2 regions of the Megasphaera vaginalis (ex Srinivasan et al. 2021) genome follow, and region 1 is predicted to be linked to the other one. Evidence: riboswitches for the same ligand, from Rfam matches in the RefSeq annotation. Region 1 holds a riboswitch; the other holds the start of a gene.
The links. Region 1 has a riboswitch for FMN ahead of ribD (bifunctional diaminohydroxyphosphoribosylaminopyrimidine deaminase/5-amino-6-(5-phosphoribosylamino)uracil reductase RibD). Riboswitches for the same ligand answer to the same signal wherever they lie in the genome.
Positions count from the first base shown of each region.

Region 2: linked by a shared signal. The riboswitch ahead of HMPREF1250_RS10665 (bifunctional 3,4-dihydroxy-2-butanone-4-phosphate synthase/GTP cyclohydrolase II) and the one ahead of ribD (bifunctional diaminohydroxyphosphoribosylaminopyrimidine deaminase/5-amino-6-(5-phosphoribosylamino)uracil reductase RibD) in region 1 are both predicted to bind FMN.

Region 1 covers NZ_AWXA01000025.1:45,090-52,652, forward strand. The annotation lists gene rsgA (ribosome small subunit-dependent GTPase A) at 1-699, shown strand, start outside; gene rpe (ribulose-phosphate 3-epimerase) at 705-1,349, shown strand; FMN riboswitch at 1,407-1,541, shown strand; gene ribD (bifunctional diaminohydroxyphosphoribosylaminopyrimidine deaminase/5-amino-6-(5-phosphoribosylamino)uracil reductase RibD) at 1,622-2,764, shown strand; gene HMPREF1250_RS04635 (riboflavin synthase) at 2,745-3,389, shown strand; gene ribE (6,7-dimethyl-8-ribityllumazine synthase) at 3,445-3,909, shown strand; partial or broken gene HMPREF1250_RS04645 (polysaccharide biosynthesis protein) at 4,486-6,162, shown strand; gene HMPREF1250_RS04650 (tyrosine-protein phosphatase) at 6,213-7,001, shown strand; gene HMPREF1250_RS04655 (polysaccharide biosynthesis/export family protein) at 7,077-7,563, shown strand, end outside.
Region 2 covers NZ_AWXA01000062.1:112,268-119,830, forward strand. The annotation lists gene rnfB (RnfABCDGE type electron transport complex subunit B) at 1-673, shown strand, start outside; gene HMPREF1250_RS10645 (FAD:protein FMN transferase) at 677-1,735, shown strand; gene HMPREF1250_RS10650 (Lrp/AsnC family transcriptional regulator) at 1,861-2,301, shown strand; gene HMPREF1250_RS10655 (ATP-binding protein) at 2,340-3,029, opposite strand; gene HMPREF1250_RS10660 (Crp/Fnr family transcriptional regulator) at 3,135-3,800, shown strand; gene HMPREF1250_RS10665 (bifunctional 3,4-dihydroxy-2-butanone-4-phosphate synthase/GTP cyclohydrolase II) at 3,827-5,038, opposite strand; FMN riboswitch at 5,131-5,249, opposite strand; gene HMPREF1250_RS10670 (FtsB family cell division protein) at 5,438-5,734, shown strand; gene HMPREF1250_RS10675 (S1 domain-containing RNA-binding protein) at 5,839-6,273, shown strand; gene HMPREF1250_RS10680 (phosphatase) at 6,367-7,281, shown strand; gene tilS (tRNA lysidine(34) synthetase TilS) at 7,293-7,563, shown strand, end outside.

The DNA of each region.
Region 1 (7,563 bases):
GTGGAAGCCGTTTTGCCGCGGCGGAACGCTTTGCGCCGTCCGGCTGTCGCCAATATCGATCAGATGGTGATCATTATGGCGGCCCGGTCGCCGGATCCGAATCGATTTTTGGTCGACAAGATGCTTATGACCTGTGAATATGACCATATTCACCCGAAACTCTGTTTCAACAAGTGTGATCTGGATCGGCAGCAGGCGGAACGATATGCCGCTTTTTACCGAAAATGCGGCTATGAAGTCTATCTGGCTTCCGCTCATTCCGGTGAAGGCCTTGCGGCTTTGCGCGCCATACTGCCGCGGCAGATGACGGCCTTTGCCGGGCCGTCCGGTGTCGGCAAATCGAGTCTCCTGGCGCGTTTGCTCGGCCGCAGTGACCTGTCCGTCGGCGCGGTCAGTGAAAAAATCGGGCGCGGTCGTCATACGACACGTCATTCGGAGATTATGGAATTGTCGCCGGACACTTTTGTCGTCGATACGCCCGGCTTCAGCGCCCTCGATTTCGAACATCTGGCGGAAACGGAAGTGATCGGACTTTTTCCCGATCTGGCCGCCTATGCGGGGCAGTGCCGTTTTTCGTCGTGCCGCCATCTGACGGAGCCGGATTGTTCCGTCAAGGCCGCCTTAGCGGACGGGTTGATTCAGCCGGAGCGCTATGAAACATACTGTAAGATCATGACTTCTCTCAAAGAAAGGAAATGACGGTAATGATATACATCGGACCTTCTGTTTTATCTGCCGACTTCTCACGCTTGGCCGAAGAGATCAAGGACGTGGAAGCCAAAGGGGCGGACTATATTCATCTCGATCTGATGGATGGCCATTTCGTTCCCAATCTGACCTTCGGCGTGCCGGTTATCGCCAAGTTGCGGAATTGTACGACACTGCCGCTCGACGCTCATCTCATGGTGGAGCATCCGGAAACGTACGTTGACGGTTTGGCCAAGGTTGGCGTGACGTACGTAACTGTTCATCAGGAGGCCTGTCCTCATCTGGATCGTCTTTTGCAGCAGATTCACGAAGCCGGCATGAAAGCCGGCGCGGCCCTGAACCCGGCGACGCCGGTAGCAACCTTGCAGTGCGTGGCGCCGCTTCTCGACATGATCCTGATCATGAGCGTCAATCCCGGATTCGGCGGTCAGCGGTTCATTCCGTACACCCTCGCCAAGATCAAGGAGGCCGGAGATCTTCTGGCGGCAGTCGGCAATAAAACGGCTGTTATTGAAGTCGACGGCGGCGTTAATGCGGATACGGCCGCTGCCGTAAAAGCCGCCGGCGCGACCTTCCTCGTTGCAGGCAGCGCCGTTTTCGGCGCCGCAGACAGGCGGGCCGCCATTGCTGCGCTGCGGTAATACTTGTCATGCGTATGCCTTTATGATATAATTCTTCTGTAAATACTATACGTATCATATAGTCTTTGGGGCAAGGTGCGAAAGCGACGCTTTCAATTCCTGACCGGCGGTCATAGTCCGCTAACCTCCTTCGGAGGTTGAACCGATGCGATTTCGGTACCGACAGTACAGTCTGGATGGAAAAAGACGGCAGGCTTGTTTTTGTTGTGCTTAAAAGGCTATTGGAACAGCTCCCAATAGCCTTTTTTTATATGATACCGAAAGGAAGGAACGTGTTGGAACCGATAGAATACATGAGAGAAGCACTGGCTCTGGCAAGGCTCGGACTCGGCTACACGACGCCCAATCCGGCTGTCGGCTGTGTTCTCGTCAAGGACGGCAGGATCGTCGGAAAGGGGTACCATCATCAGGCCGGCACGCCGCATGCTGAGGTTTGGGCTCTGCGTGAAGCAGGTGAAGCCGCCAATGGTGCAACTGCTTACGTGACCTTGGAACCGTGTTCCCATTACGGCAGGACGCTGCCGTGCGCCAAGACGCTGGCCGAACACGGCATTGCCAAGGTATACATGGCCATGCTGGATCCCAATCCTCTTGTAGCCGGTAAAGGGGCCGCCATTCTGCGGCAGGCCGGCATTCCCGTAGAGATCGGCCTGTTATCGGGAGAAGCGGCGCAGCTGAACGAAGTTTTCATCAAGAACATGCTTGTCGAAAAGCCTTTTATCGCCGTGAAGCTGGCGCAGAGTCTCGACGGTTGCACGGCGTCACGGACGGGGCGGTCGCAGTGGATTACGAATGACTGGGCGCGGTCGCACGGGCATTATCTCCGCTCGACTTACGACGCGATCCTCGTCGGCATTCACACGGTGGAAACCGACAATCCTCTGTTGACGAGCCGCATCAGGCGGGACGATCACGACGCGCCGCATCAGCCGATCCGTGTCGTTCTCGATACAAAGGGGCGAATCCCCCTGAAGTCGTTAGTCGTTACCGACAAGACGACGACGACGATCGTCGTGACGACTTTCTTATGTCCCGTCGAAAAGATGCGGGCTTTGAAGCGGGCAGGTGTCAAAATTCTGCTGGCGCCGCTTCACGACGGAAAATGCGTCGATTTGCCGGCGGCCTTGAACTTGTTGTATCGGGAAGAAGGCATTAGGAGCATTCTCGTAGAGGGCGGCAGTACTATTCACGGCAGTTTCTTCGATCATAAACTGGTCGACAAGGTGTATGCCTTTATCGGCAATAAAGTAATCGGCGGTGCGAAGGCGACGACAGCGGTCGGCGGCATGGGTGTCGACAGCCTTGACGAATGTATGACGCTTACGTATGAAAATGCCGAGATTCATGACGGGAATATCCTGATTACGGCGTATAACGCGGAACGGGAGGGAACGTATGTTCACTGGAATCATTGAGGAATTGGGAACTGTCGGCGCCATGGACCGCAAGGCCGATTCCATTCGGCTGACTGTTGAAGCGAAGAAGGTGCTGGAAGGAACGCAGATCGGCGACAGCATTGCCGTCAACGGCGTCTGCCTGACAGTTACGACGATGACGGCGTCTTCTTTTACTGCCGACGTCATGCACGAAACGATGCGCCGTTCGTCGCTGCGCGACATCCGCAGCGGTTCGCAGGTGAATCTGGAACGGGCCTTGCAGCTCGGCAGTCGTTTGGGCGGACATATCGTCAGCGGCCATATCGACAGTATGGGCCGCATACAGCGAATCGCTACGGACGGCATTGCCCGCGTGCTGACGATCGCCATTGAAAAGGAACTGTCACCCTTCATTGTCGAGAAAGGTTCCATTGCTATCGACGGTATCAGCCTGACCGTTGCCGCTGTTTCCGCCGAGGCGTTTACCGTTTCCGTCATTCCCCACACCATGGCGAATACGACATTGCTCACGAAAAAAGTCGGCGCCGTCGTCAATCTGGAAACGGACATGATCGGCAAATACGTCCATAATTTTACAGCGGACTATACGGCGCGGGGTAAGGGCAAGCTGTCGCTGCAGTCACTGCTGGAAAATGGTTTTTAAGAGTTAACTCTCTGACAATACATACATAAACGATAAAGATAGGAGCGTGTACACTATGGCACACATCAAAGAAGGTAATTTACTCGGTCAAGGCTTAAAGATGGGCATTGTCGTCGCCCGTTTCAACGAATTCATCGGCAGCCGTCTTCTCGGCGGCGCTTATGACGCTTTTCACCGTCACGGCGTGAACGATGACGATATTACGACGGCATGGGTTCCCGGCTCGTTCGAGATCCCCCTGGTAGCGCAGAAAATGGCCGAATCAGGCAAGTATGACGCCGTCATCTGCCTCGGCGCCGTCATTCGCGGTGCCACGAGCCACTATGACCTCGTTTGCAATGAAGCAGCCAAGGGCATTGCCCAAGCGTCTCTAAAGACGGGCGTCCCCGTTCTCTTCGGCGTGATTACGACGGAAAATATCGAACAAGCCGTAGAACGGGCCGGCACAAAGGCGGGAAACAAGGGCTTCGACGTAGCCACGGCAGCCATTGAAATGGCAAATTTATTGAAAGAAATTTAAGATACGATCATGCAATAACGCTCCGGCTCAGAACAATTGGGTCGGAGCGTTATTGCATAATTATACGTATTTTGATTATACTATGAAAACTGAATGAAAAGAAATCGGAAATGAACTTCCTGTAACGGCTTAACGTACAGAACGGCGTGAAAACGCCGGCCTTTCTTTACTGTATTTTTACTCTACATTGTAAGAAGAAATGTGCTATACTTTATAAATCAATAAACAAATGAATTCGAAGCCTTTTACAAATGCTCTTCGGTTTTGGTCTTTTCATGTGGTATCATACGTGTTAAAATTAAATAAATTTATGTATTAATATAAGAATTTATTCTATCTCTGATTATTGATCAGTTTATTGTTTTTAAGGATAAGAGGACAATGAGAAAATATTTACTGCCGTTCTTTTTATTATCTTTGGATATATTATCCATTTTATTTGTTGCTTTTTTTTCCCTTTATTTGCGCTTTGACAACGTTTTAGATAATCCCTACTCGTTAATTGTTGTCCACCTTTTACCGGCAATCGTGGTAGCTTACGTGTTGCCACTGCTGATATTTCGGCTGTATACGCGTATGTGGCGTTACTTGGGCCTTCATGAGATAAAAGATATTATTTTAGCATCTTCGCTGGGGGTAGCTTTTTTTTGGTGTATCGTTTCTGCATTTGGATATATTCTGCCTCGCTCTTATTTTTTGATTTCTTTTATTCTTATTGTTGGGGTTATTTGTTTTGAACGAGTTATACTTCACTATATTATTCTCCATGAAGTGAGGCACATGTTGGCCGCTAGCAGCATCGCCCATATTCCTGTTTTAATCATAGGAGCAGGGGATGCAGGGAATATGTTAGCCAGAGAACTTGCGTACTATCATAGCGGCAACAGAGAGGTAAGCGGATTTATTGACGATGATCCGAATAAACAGGGCATGTTTATTCAGGGGAAAAAAGTATTGGGAACAAGGAGTGATATTTCCCGTATTGTAAATGAAAATAATATACGGGAAATAATTATTGCTATGCCTTCTGCAAAGACAAAGACAATTCGAGAAATAACCGATGTTTGTGTTCGTGAAAAGCAATGTAAGTTGACAATTTTGCCGGGAATATACCAGTTTCTGAATGGCGATATTTCTGTTTCCAATTTGCGCCCTGTATCAGTAGAAGATTTGTTGGAGAGAGAACCGGTTCAATTGGATTTTAAGAAAATTGCTGCATATTTAGAGAACAAACGTGTGCTTGTTACCGGTGCAGGCGGTTCCATTGGCTCCGAAATTTGTCGTCAAATTATGCGTATGAATCCGCAATAACTCATTTTAGCAGGACATGGAGAAAACAGTATTTATCTTATTTATCAAGAGTTGTCCAAATTATATGGCAAGAATAGACTGATACCGGCTATTATCAGTATTCGTGATAAAGAAGAATTAAGACGCTTGTTTGAAGAACATCGTCCGCAAGTTGTTTTTCATGCTGCGGCACATAAACATGTACCTCTTATGGAACGACAGCCTCGGGCGGCTATTTCTAACAACGTTTACGGCACAAGAAACGTGGCGGTAGTTGCCGGAGAGTATGGCGTGGAAAAATTTGTTATGATCTCAACCGATAAGGCGGTAAACCCGACGAGTGTTATGGGGGCAACGAAGCAGGTTGCAGAAAAAGTTATTCGTGTTATGAACGGACATTATAAAACAGAATATGTAACAGTTCGTTTTGGTAATGTCCTTGGTAGCCGCGGCAGTGTTGTACCTTTGTTTAAAAAGCAAATCGCAGCGGGCGGACCAGTTACCGTAACACATCCTGAAATGACTCGGTATTTTATGACGATACCGGAGGCGAGTCAGTTGGTGTTGGAAGCAGGCGCTATCGGTAAGGGAGGGGGGGTGTTTTTATTGGATATGGGTGAACCTGTTAAGATCATGGATTTGGCGAAAAATATGATTCGTTTGTCCGGTTATGAAGAGGGCAAAGATATAGAAATCAAGATTACGGGACTGCGCCCTGGAGAAAAGTTATATGAAGAGTTGTTGACAAAAGAAGAAGGAGTGGAAAAAACTCAATATGAAAAAATTTACGAAGCTCCTTTGGAAGAAGTAAATGGAAAGTGGCTGTTTGAAAAGATAGAATCTTTTGGCCAGTGTAATACGGGGGAAGATATTATTCATGTTTTACAAGAAATCATTCCTACTTACAACCCTAATCATACGCCCGATAATCGAAATCTATTGCAAAACTTTGAAGAAATTTGATGTGGGAAATCGCTAAAGGCAGAATATAACGCTGAAGAGGTATTTTTATCATGATAGATTTGCATTCACATATTTTGTATACTATTGAAGGTGACGACGGTTCTCGCTCTCAGGAAATGTCCCTGGACATGCTGCGAATGGCTGTCGAGGCGGGGACGACGGACATTTTTGCTACGCCCCATGTCAATCGCCGCGGTATCGTTCCCCACTGGGAAGACATCGTGACGCGGACGGAAGAACTTCGGGAAGCTGCCGTTCAGGCGAATATACCGATCCGTGTTCATACCGGCGCCGAAGTGGAATTGAATTATACGACGTTGGATTTCTTGGGGAAGGGCGAAACGAGGTACTGCTTGAACGGCAGTCATTATATATTGACGGAGTTGACGCCGCAAAGCGACCCGGAACAGACGGAATCACTTTTGTATGAGCTCATGCTGCGTGAATATATCCCTGTTTTGGCGCATCCGGAGCGGTATGACCGGATCATGACGCATCCCGAACGGATATTGAAATGGATGCAAAAGGGCGTATTGACACAGTGCAATGCCGGCAGCTTTATCGGGCAATTCGGTGAACAGGCAAAGGAGCGGGCCGAATTGCTTTATCGTCATCAGATGATTTGTTTTCTCGGCTCTGATGCGCACCGTACGGATTGGCGTAATCCCGACACCAGTGCGGCGGAAGAGGGGATACGCAAGTTTACGGGGAGCGCTGCGTTTTGGGATTCCTGTTGCCGCAATGCGGACAATATCGTTCGTCATAAGCTTTTTTATCCCACCGTACCGGATTGTTTCAAAAAACAGAAAAAAGGTTTTTTTTCCAGACTATTCGGATAATAAAAGAATATAACCAAATGGGGAGGTTTATAGATGAGAAAAAAAATACTGGCCATTACGGCATTGGCGGCATCTATGGCGATGTCAGCGTGGGCCGCTGATTATACCTTGCGTCCCGGCGACCAGCTGAGTATTATGGTGACACAGGAAGAGAGCATGAGCACATCACCGACAAGCAGTGAACAGACACCGTACCAGATTCGACCTGACGGCAAGGTATCTATTCCGCTGGCAGGAGAGATTTATGCCAACGGCATGACGGTAAACGAATTTACGGATACCGTAGCGCAGCGATTGTCGCGGTATATTATTAATCCCGATGTAGCCGTCAACATTGTCAAACTTGGCGGCGTTCGGGTCTATGTCTTCGGAGAAATCAATAAGCCCGGCGCATATGAGCTGACGAAAGGGCATACTGTCATAGATGCTATTGGCGCTGCCGACGGTTTCAACTGGGATACGGGCAAGAAAAAAATCTATCTCATCCATCAGGACAATACGAATAAGATCATTACGATCAACTTGAACAAGATGTTGCAAACAGGGAATATGGCGGAAAACT
Region 2 (7,563 bases), on a different contig from region 1:
CAAATACGCGGAAGCTGTAGTCAATGATCCGGATGTCGCGCCCAATCTTTGTGTGCCCGGCAAAGCGGAAGTTGCCGCTATCGTTGCCGAATTGACGGGCAAGGTTGCAGAAGCTTCGGAAGCAAAGTTTGCCCATGTTCGTTGCCGCGGCGGTAACGGCATTGCCAAATTAGCTTATGAATACAAAGGTGTTCATGACTGTGCCGCTGCCAAACAGATTCAGCAGGGGCCCAAATCTTGTAAATTCGGCTGCCTCGGGTTCGGAAACTGCGTACGCAGCTGTCCGTTCAATGCCATGACCATGGGGACAAACGGTCTTCCGCTGGTCGACAAGTTACTTTGCACAGGCTGTGGGAAATGTGCCAGTGTCTGCCCGAATCATGTCATTGAGTTGTTGCCTGTTAGTGCCAAAGTCAGCGTAAGCTGCAGCTCTAAAGATGCCGGCGCAGTGGCTAAAAAAGCATGTTCCGCCGCTTGTATAGGCTGCGGTCTCTGCGTTCGCAACTGCACGCATGAAGGCGGTGTCAAGGTCGTCGATCATCTGGCTATCGTCGATCCGGAAGTTTGCCGCATTTGTGAAGAGCCGACGTGTGTTCCTAAATGTCCGACAGGTGCTATCGCCGCTTATGTAAGTGCTGCAAAATCTGAAACGGCAGAACAGAAAATAGGTTAATAGATGAACTGGAAGCGACGCGTTATACTGATCGGTATGGCAGCGTTCCTGGTTATCGTAAACTGCTCCGGATGCTCTTTGCGTCCGGAGCAGTCTTATGATAAAAGCGGGATTGCCATGGATACGACTATTTCCTTGCGGGCCAGCGGTAAGGAAGCCAAGGACGCTGTGGAAGAAAGTTATGCGAAGATAGAAGAATTAGATCGTCTGGCCAGCGCCCAGAATCCGCAGAGCGACGTCAGCAAAATCAATCAGCATGCCGGACTCGATTATGTTCAGGTTGATCCTGCTGTATATACGATGATTGCTTTTGCCAAAGCGTATTTGGAAAAAACGAACGGAACTTGGGATATTACGATCGGAACGATTTCGCAGTTATGGGGAATTGGCACCGACCATGCGCGTGTTCCCGATGATGAGGAAATCCGAGCGGCTCTTGCCCTTGTCAATTATCACGATATCTTGCTCCGGCCCGAGGATAACAGTGTAAAACTGGCGAAAAAGGGCATGTACATTGATTTAGGCGGGATTGCCAAAGGATATGCCGTTGACGAAGTTCGAAAAATATATGATGCACATCAGATTAAGAACGGGCTGATTAATTTAGGCGCCAGTTCTATGTACGGCGCAGGTCATAACTCAAAGGGGAAAACCTGGAAAATCGGTATCAAGCATCCGCGCGCCGATGAACCGGATCGCTACCTGGGCATCGTATCGGTCTCGGATACATATGTGTCCACCTCCGGGGATTATGAACGCTTTTTTGAAAAAGACGGCATTCGTTACCATCATATTTTTGACCCGCAAACGGGCCGTCCGGCCGGCAGCGGTGTCATGAGCGACACGATTATTGTCCGTAACGACATTCCTCATGCCGGTATGCTCAGCGACATGTTGACGACGATCGTCTTTATTGCCGGGCCGGAAAAAGGGATGGCGCTCATTCGCTCTATGGAAGGCGTTGAATGTGAGATCACCGGTACGGACGGGACTGTTTATATGACAGAGGGGTTCAAAAAAGATTTTTCGGACTTGGATAGGGATTTTAATTTAGAACAATAAGGTAATAAAGAAAAAAGATAGAAATTAATATTTTTTTAATTATTTTTTATATTTACTTTTCCTTTATAATATCTTAATATAATAAGTAGTGTGGAAACAAAAAATTATAGAGGATGGTAGGTAAGATGGATCATATTGATGAAAGTATTTTAGGCATTTTAAAGAAGAACGGTAAAGCGTCCGCTACGGAAATCAGCAAAGTAGTCGGCCTTTCCATTCCTGCTGTTGCCGAACGTATTCGTAAGATGGAGCACAACTCGATTATCGAGGGATATGGCGCTAAGATCAGCCGGCGTAAGACAGGCTACAATGTGACGGCGTTTATTATGGTGAATGTTGAACGGAACGGTAATGACGACGAATTTCGTTCTAAAATACTGTCGTTTCCGCAGGTACTGGAGTGCCATCACATTGTCGGCGCTTTTGATTATTTATTGAAGGTGCTGGTTAAAACGCCTGATGAGTTGGAGCAGTTTTTGATGGCGCAATTGAACGAGATACCGATGGTTACGTCATCACAGACATTTATGTGCCTTTCTACAGTGAAAGAAGAATGGAACGTGTAAACACAAAAAAGACCGCTGCTGCGGTCTTTTTTGTGTGTTTATGCTTCTGCAAGTACTTTTCCGTCCAGAGAAACCGTTACGATTTGGAAGGGGATATTCTTGCCGCTTTGCCGTAATGCCTGTGCTGCCGCCTGCGCAATGCCGCTGCAACAAGGGACTTCCATACGAACGACAGTCAGCGAACGAATCGCGTTTGCCCTGATAATTTCCGTTAACTTTTCTTTGTAATCGACGGTATCCAATTTCGGACAACCTATCAGTGTGACTTTGCCGCAGATAAAGTCATGGTGGAAGGACGCGTAAGCATATGTTGTACAATCGGCGGCAACGAGCAGATTGGCGTTATGGAAATGCGGCGCATTTGTAGGCACGAGACGCAGTTGAACCGGCCATTGTCGCAACTGAGACGGCTGCGGGCCGTCTTCTTTTTTGCCAGCGTTTTTATTGGCGAGAGAAGGAGGCAGGGCTCGCGGCTGACTGCCTGCACAGGATGTCAACTTTCCGGCATTTACGGCCGCTTCGTCATAAGCTGCCGCTTCGCGGACTTCAACGGTAATGGCGTTTGTCGGACAGTGGGGCAGACAATTTCCGAGGCCGTCACAGTAATCATCTCGCAGCAGACGGGCCTTTCCGTTCACTATTGCGATGGCGTTTTCATGGCAGGCAACGGCGCAACGGCCGCAACCGGTGCATAACACTTCGTCAATGTGAATAATCTTGCGCTTCATAGACGATCCTCCTTAGCGATTTTTCATAGACAGGACTTTTGTTTCTGCGTCCAGTATAGTACAATAAAAACAGCATGTATGTTGTTTTTGCAACGGGGGGATCATATGGAGACGTATACTGCCATTATTAAGGAATCCGTTTTGTTTAATCATATGGATGCGGCCGATGTCGGGCCGTTTTTGGAATCCATGGGCGCCAGAAAACGGAAATTCAGCAAAGGAAGCTTCGTTTTTTATGCCGGCGACGATATCAAGACGATCGGCTTTGTCGTTAAAGGCATTGTGCATATTGTACAGGAAGATTATTGGGGCAATCGCAATATTTTAGCGCGTATACAGGCGGGAAATCTCTTCGGCGAGGCTTTTGCCGCATTACCTGATGCGCAATCGGAAGTGGACGTTATCGTCACGGAAGACGCGGAAATCATCTTTGTCGACGTGACCAAAATATTGCATGGCGGTGTCGTGCTGACACCGCAGCAGGGACAATTTGTGAGCAATTTATTGGCGCTGATGGCGCAGAAAAATCTGATTTTGACTCGCAAAATACGCTATATATCACAGCGCTCGACGCGTCAGAAGCTGATGGCCTATCTGTCTGACGAGGCTCGCAGCAGACGATCGGCTACGTTCCGTATCGATTTTAACCGGCAGCAGTTGGCAGATTTTTTATCCGTAGATCGCAGTGCCATGTCGTCCGAGTTGAGTCGTATGAAAGCGGAAGGGCTGATTGATTACAAAAAAGAAAAATTTACGTTAAAAGAAATATAGCTGCCGAAAAGGCAGCTATATTTCTTTTATTTTAAGTGAGGAAGAATGTGCCCCATTTTGTTTTTCTTTGTTTCCAAATAAAATTCATCGAACTCCTGCGGCCGCATTTCGATCGGAACACGTTCGGTGATTTCAACGCCGAATCCTTCCAGTCCGTATACTTTTAACGGATTATTGGTCAGAAGGCGAATTTCTTTTGCTCCCAAATCCTGCAGAATTTGCGCGCCGATCCAATATTCACGCAGATCCGGAGCGAAGCCCAACTTTTCGTTGGCTTCTACCGTATCATAACCTTGTTCTTGCAGCATGTAGGCCTTCAGTTTGTTAATCAAGCCGATACCGCGCCCTTCCTGACGCATGTACAGGAGAATGCCGCGGCCTTCTTTATCTATCTGGTGCATGGCGGCCGCTAACTGTTCACCGCAGTCACAGCGCTGCGAACCGAAGACATCGCCTGTCAGACATTCGGAGTGAACGCGGCAGAGCAAGTCTTTTCCGTCGCCGATCTCGCCTTTGACCATGGCCACGTGATGTTCGCCGGTCAAATCGTTGACGTAGCCGAAAATACGGAATTTTCCGAATTTTGTCGGCATTTTTGCTTCCGCTTCGCGACTGACATGTTTGTCGTGACGGCGGCAGTAGTTCTGAAGATCATGGATGGTAATGAATTTCAACTTATATTCGTCGGCCAATTTCCACAGATCCGGGGTCTGCATCATCGTACCGTTGTCGGCCATGATCTCGCAGCAAATACCGACCTGTTTCAGACCTGCCAGCCGCATCAAATCGACGGTCGCTTCCGTATGGCCGCTGCGGGCCAAAACGCCGCCTTTTTTGGCGATGAGAGGGAACATGTGTCCGGGACGTCGAAAATCTTCCGGGCGAGCCGTTTCGTCGGCACATTTGCGAACTGTCAACGCCCGCTCGACGGCGGAAATACCTGTTGTCGTATCTTTGTGATCAATCGAAACGGTGAATGCCGTTTCGTGATTATCCGTGTTTTCGCCGACCATGGGGTACAGGCCGAGACGATGGGCGTATTCCTGGCTGACAGGCATGCAGATCAGCCCTTTGCCATAGGTGGCGACAAAATTCATTATTTCTGTCGTGCAGAATTGACCGGCGCAAATCAAATCGCCTTCGTTTTCACGATCCGGATCATCTGTGACGATGATCAAATGACCGGCCTGCAATTCGGCAATCGCTTCTTCTACGGTGTTGTATTGATGCTTTTCCAATGATAAAACCTCCTGACATTATAAGAGCCCTGTCGGCTGCAAGAGCCGTCAGGGCCGTTTGATGAGTTCATGGGTCGCGCAAAAAACACGACTCATATCTTCTTTCATCCAGACTATACTGTCGGTTTTGGAATTGCACCAAATCAACGCCTGTACAACGTTCGCGGACTATACCGCCGATCGGGAATTACACCCTGCCCTGAAGATATTTTGGAGTACTTGTTTATTATACAGATAAACCGATCGTTTTGCAATACTGTCATCAAGGTGGAATTTGCTCAACAGACCGTGTTTTCTTGACGCGCCGGGGGAAAAGAGCGCGCCCCTCTTTATCTTCGAAGATAATCGCGGTATACTTATAAGACAGGTTTCCTTTATCCGCAGAGAGGGGCTGGCAATGTGGCAGAGCGCAGGCGGCGCAGCAATCGTAGAAAAAAAACGGGACAGAGAAAATATAAACTGCTGATCGTCGTTATTTTGATTTTCGGCGGCATTCTTTTGACCAGCAGGATGTATCAGATCTGGGTAATTCATCAGGACATGAAGCGGACCGTAGAGGAACGTGAAGCGTTGGAGCAAGAAAATCAGGCGTTGCAGACAGCGCACGATAAATTGCTTGATCCGGAAGAAATTGCCAATAAGGCGCGGCAACAATTCGGGCTGGCAAAGCCGGGAGAAATTCCGTATCGGCGGTAATGATGCGAAAATTTATGATTGGGAATTGAATTTTTTTATTATTGTAGGTATAATGTGCTTGATATATACTAACTACGTATTTTTAAGGAGGATCATGTAGCAGCATGTCAATCGAAGTAGGGAGTGTGCTGGAAGGCATTGTAACGGGCATTACCAAGTTTGGTGCATTTATTGAATTATCTGACAAAAAGGTCGGCTTGGTTCATATTTCCGAAGTTGCCAATGAGTATGTCAAGGATGTCCATGATTTTTTGAAGGTTCAGGATAAGGTAAATGTCAAAGTCTTATCTGTTGACGAAAAAGGAAAAATCGGGTTATCCATCAAACAGACCCAGGCGGCGCCGGCTAAAAAAGAATTTTATCCGAAAAAAGAAATCCGCCAGCATCGCAGTTTTGATCAGAATCGCCGTTCTGCAGCTCCGGCATCATTTGAAGATCGACTCAGTAAGTTTTTGAAAGACAGCGACGAACGTCTGATGGATCTGAAGCGGAATACGGAATCAAAACGCGGCGGCAGAGGAGCCAGACGCTCCGATTGATAGACGGCTTGAGGGAATCATATGGTGAAGAGGAGTATTCCTGCGGGAATGCTCTTTTTGTTTTATGACATCTCGGATAGAGGCGGAGAGATTATGACTGAATACAAGAATTATGCTGTTATCGATATTGGCTCCAATTCTTTGAGGCTGATGAAAGGGCTTCTCGATCGATCGGGGCAATGGCAGTTTTCTCCTAAAGAGTTGGTGACAACGCGGCTTGGCAAGGATGTAGGCAAAACCGGGCGCTTGTGGGCCCCCGGGCGAGAGGCGTCGCTTGACGTGTTGGAACGATGGGCGCATCAGCTGTCGGGGATTCCTGTTTGCGCTGTTGCTACGAGCGCTGTTCGGGAAGCCAAAGACGGGCAGGCTTTTTTGGCTGAAATCCGCTGTCGTTTCGGCTGGAATTGCCGCACCGTTTCCGGTCGTGAAGAAGGAAGTCTCAGCTTCTGCGGCGCCACTGCCGCCGTGCCTCCGGAAAGATTGGTGACCGTGCTCGATATTGGCGGCGGCAGCAGTGAAATGACTGTCGGTAAAAATGGCGCCATGCTTACGACGCACAGCTATCCTCTCGGTGCCGTGCGTTTGACAGAAGGTGTGCTCACAACCGCCGCCGAGATAGCAGCCGTTGAACTTCGGTGCAACGCGGCGTGGCTGCCGTTGCCGGTAAAAACGCAGTACCTGATTGGCGTCGGCGGCACGTTGACGACGCTGGCAGCCATGGATTTGGGCCTTGCCTGCTATGATCCGAAACGCATTGAAGGATACAGCGTTTCGCTGGAACGGCTCAATTTCCAGATTTCCCGGCTGACGGCAATGGCGCCTGAAGAGCGGAAACATGTCGCCGGACTGCAGCCGGAGCGGAGCGAAATCATTGTGACCGGTCTCATTATCGCGCGTTCTTTCATGAAATATTACGGCTTTACAGTTCTTTCCGTCAGTGAAAAGGACCTGTTGGAAGGCGTTTTTTACAAAGAAGCTTTTTACGATGCGGCGCGGATGGTTTTTTGACGGAGGTGCCTATGGATTTCGTTCGTAAAGTGGCAGCATATTGCCGTGACAGCGGCTTGTTGCACCGAGACGAATGTATCGTTATTGCCTGTTCCGGCGGGTCCGACTCGTTGGCGCTGCTCGATGTTTTCAGCCGGCTGCGGCAGGAATGGCGGTTGCGGCTGGTTGTCTGCTATGTTCACCATGGTATTCGGGCCGCAGCCGATCGGGAAGCAGCCGTCGTTGAGCGAGCAGCAATGGAGCGGGAATGCGCTTTTTATTGTCATCGCGTTCGTGTACCGC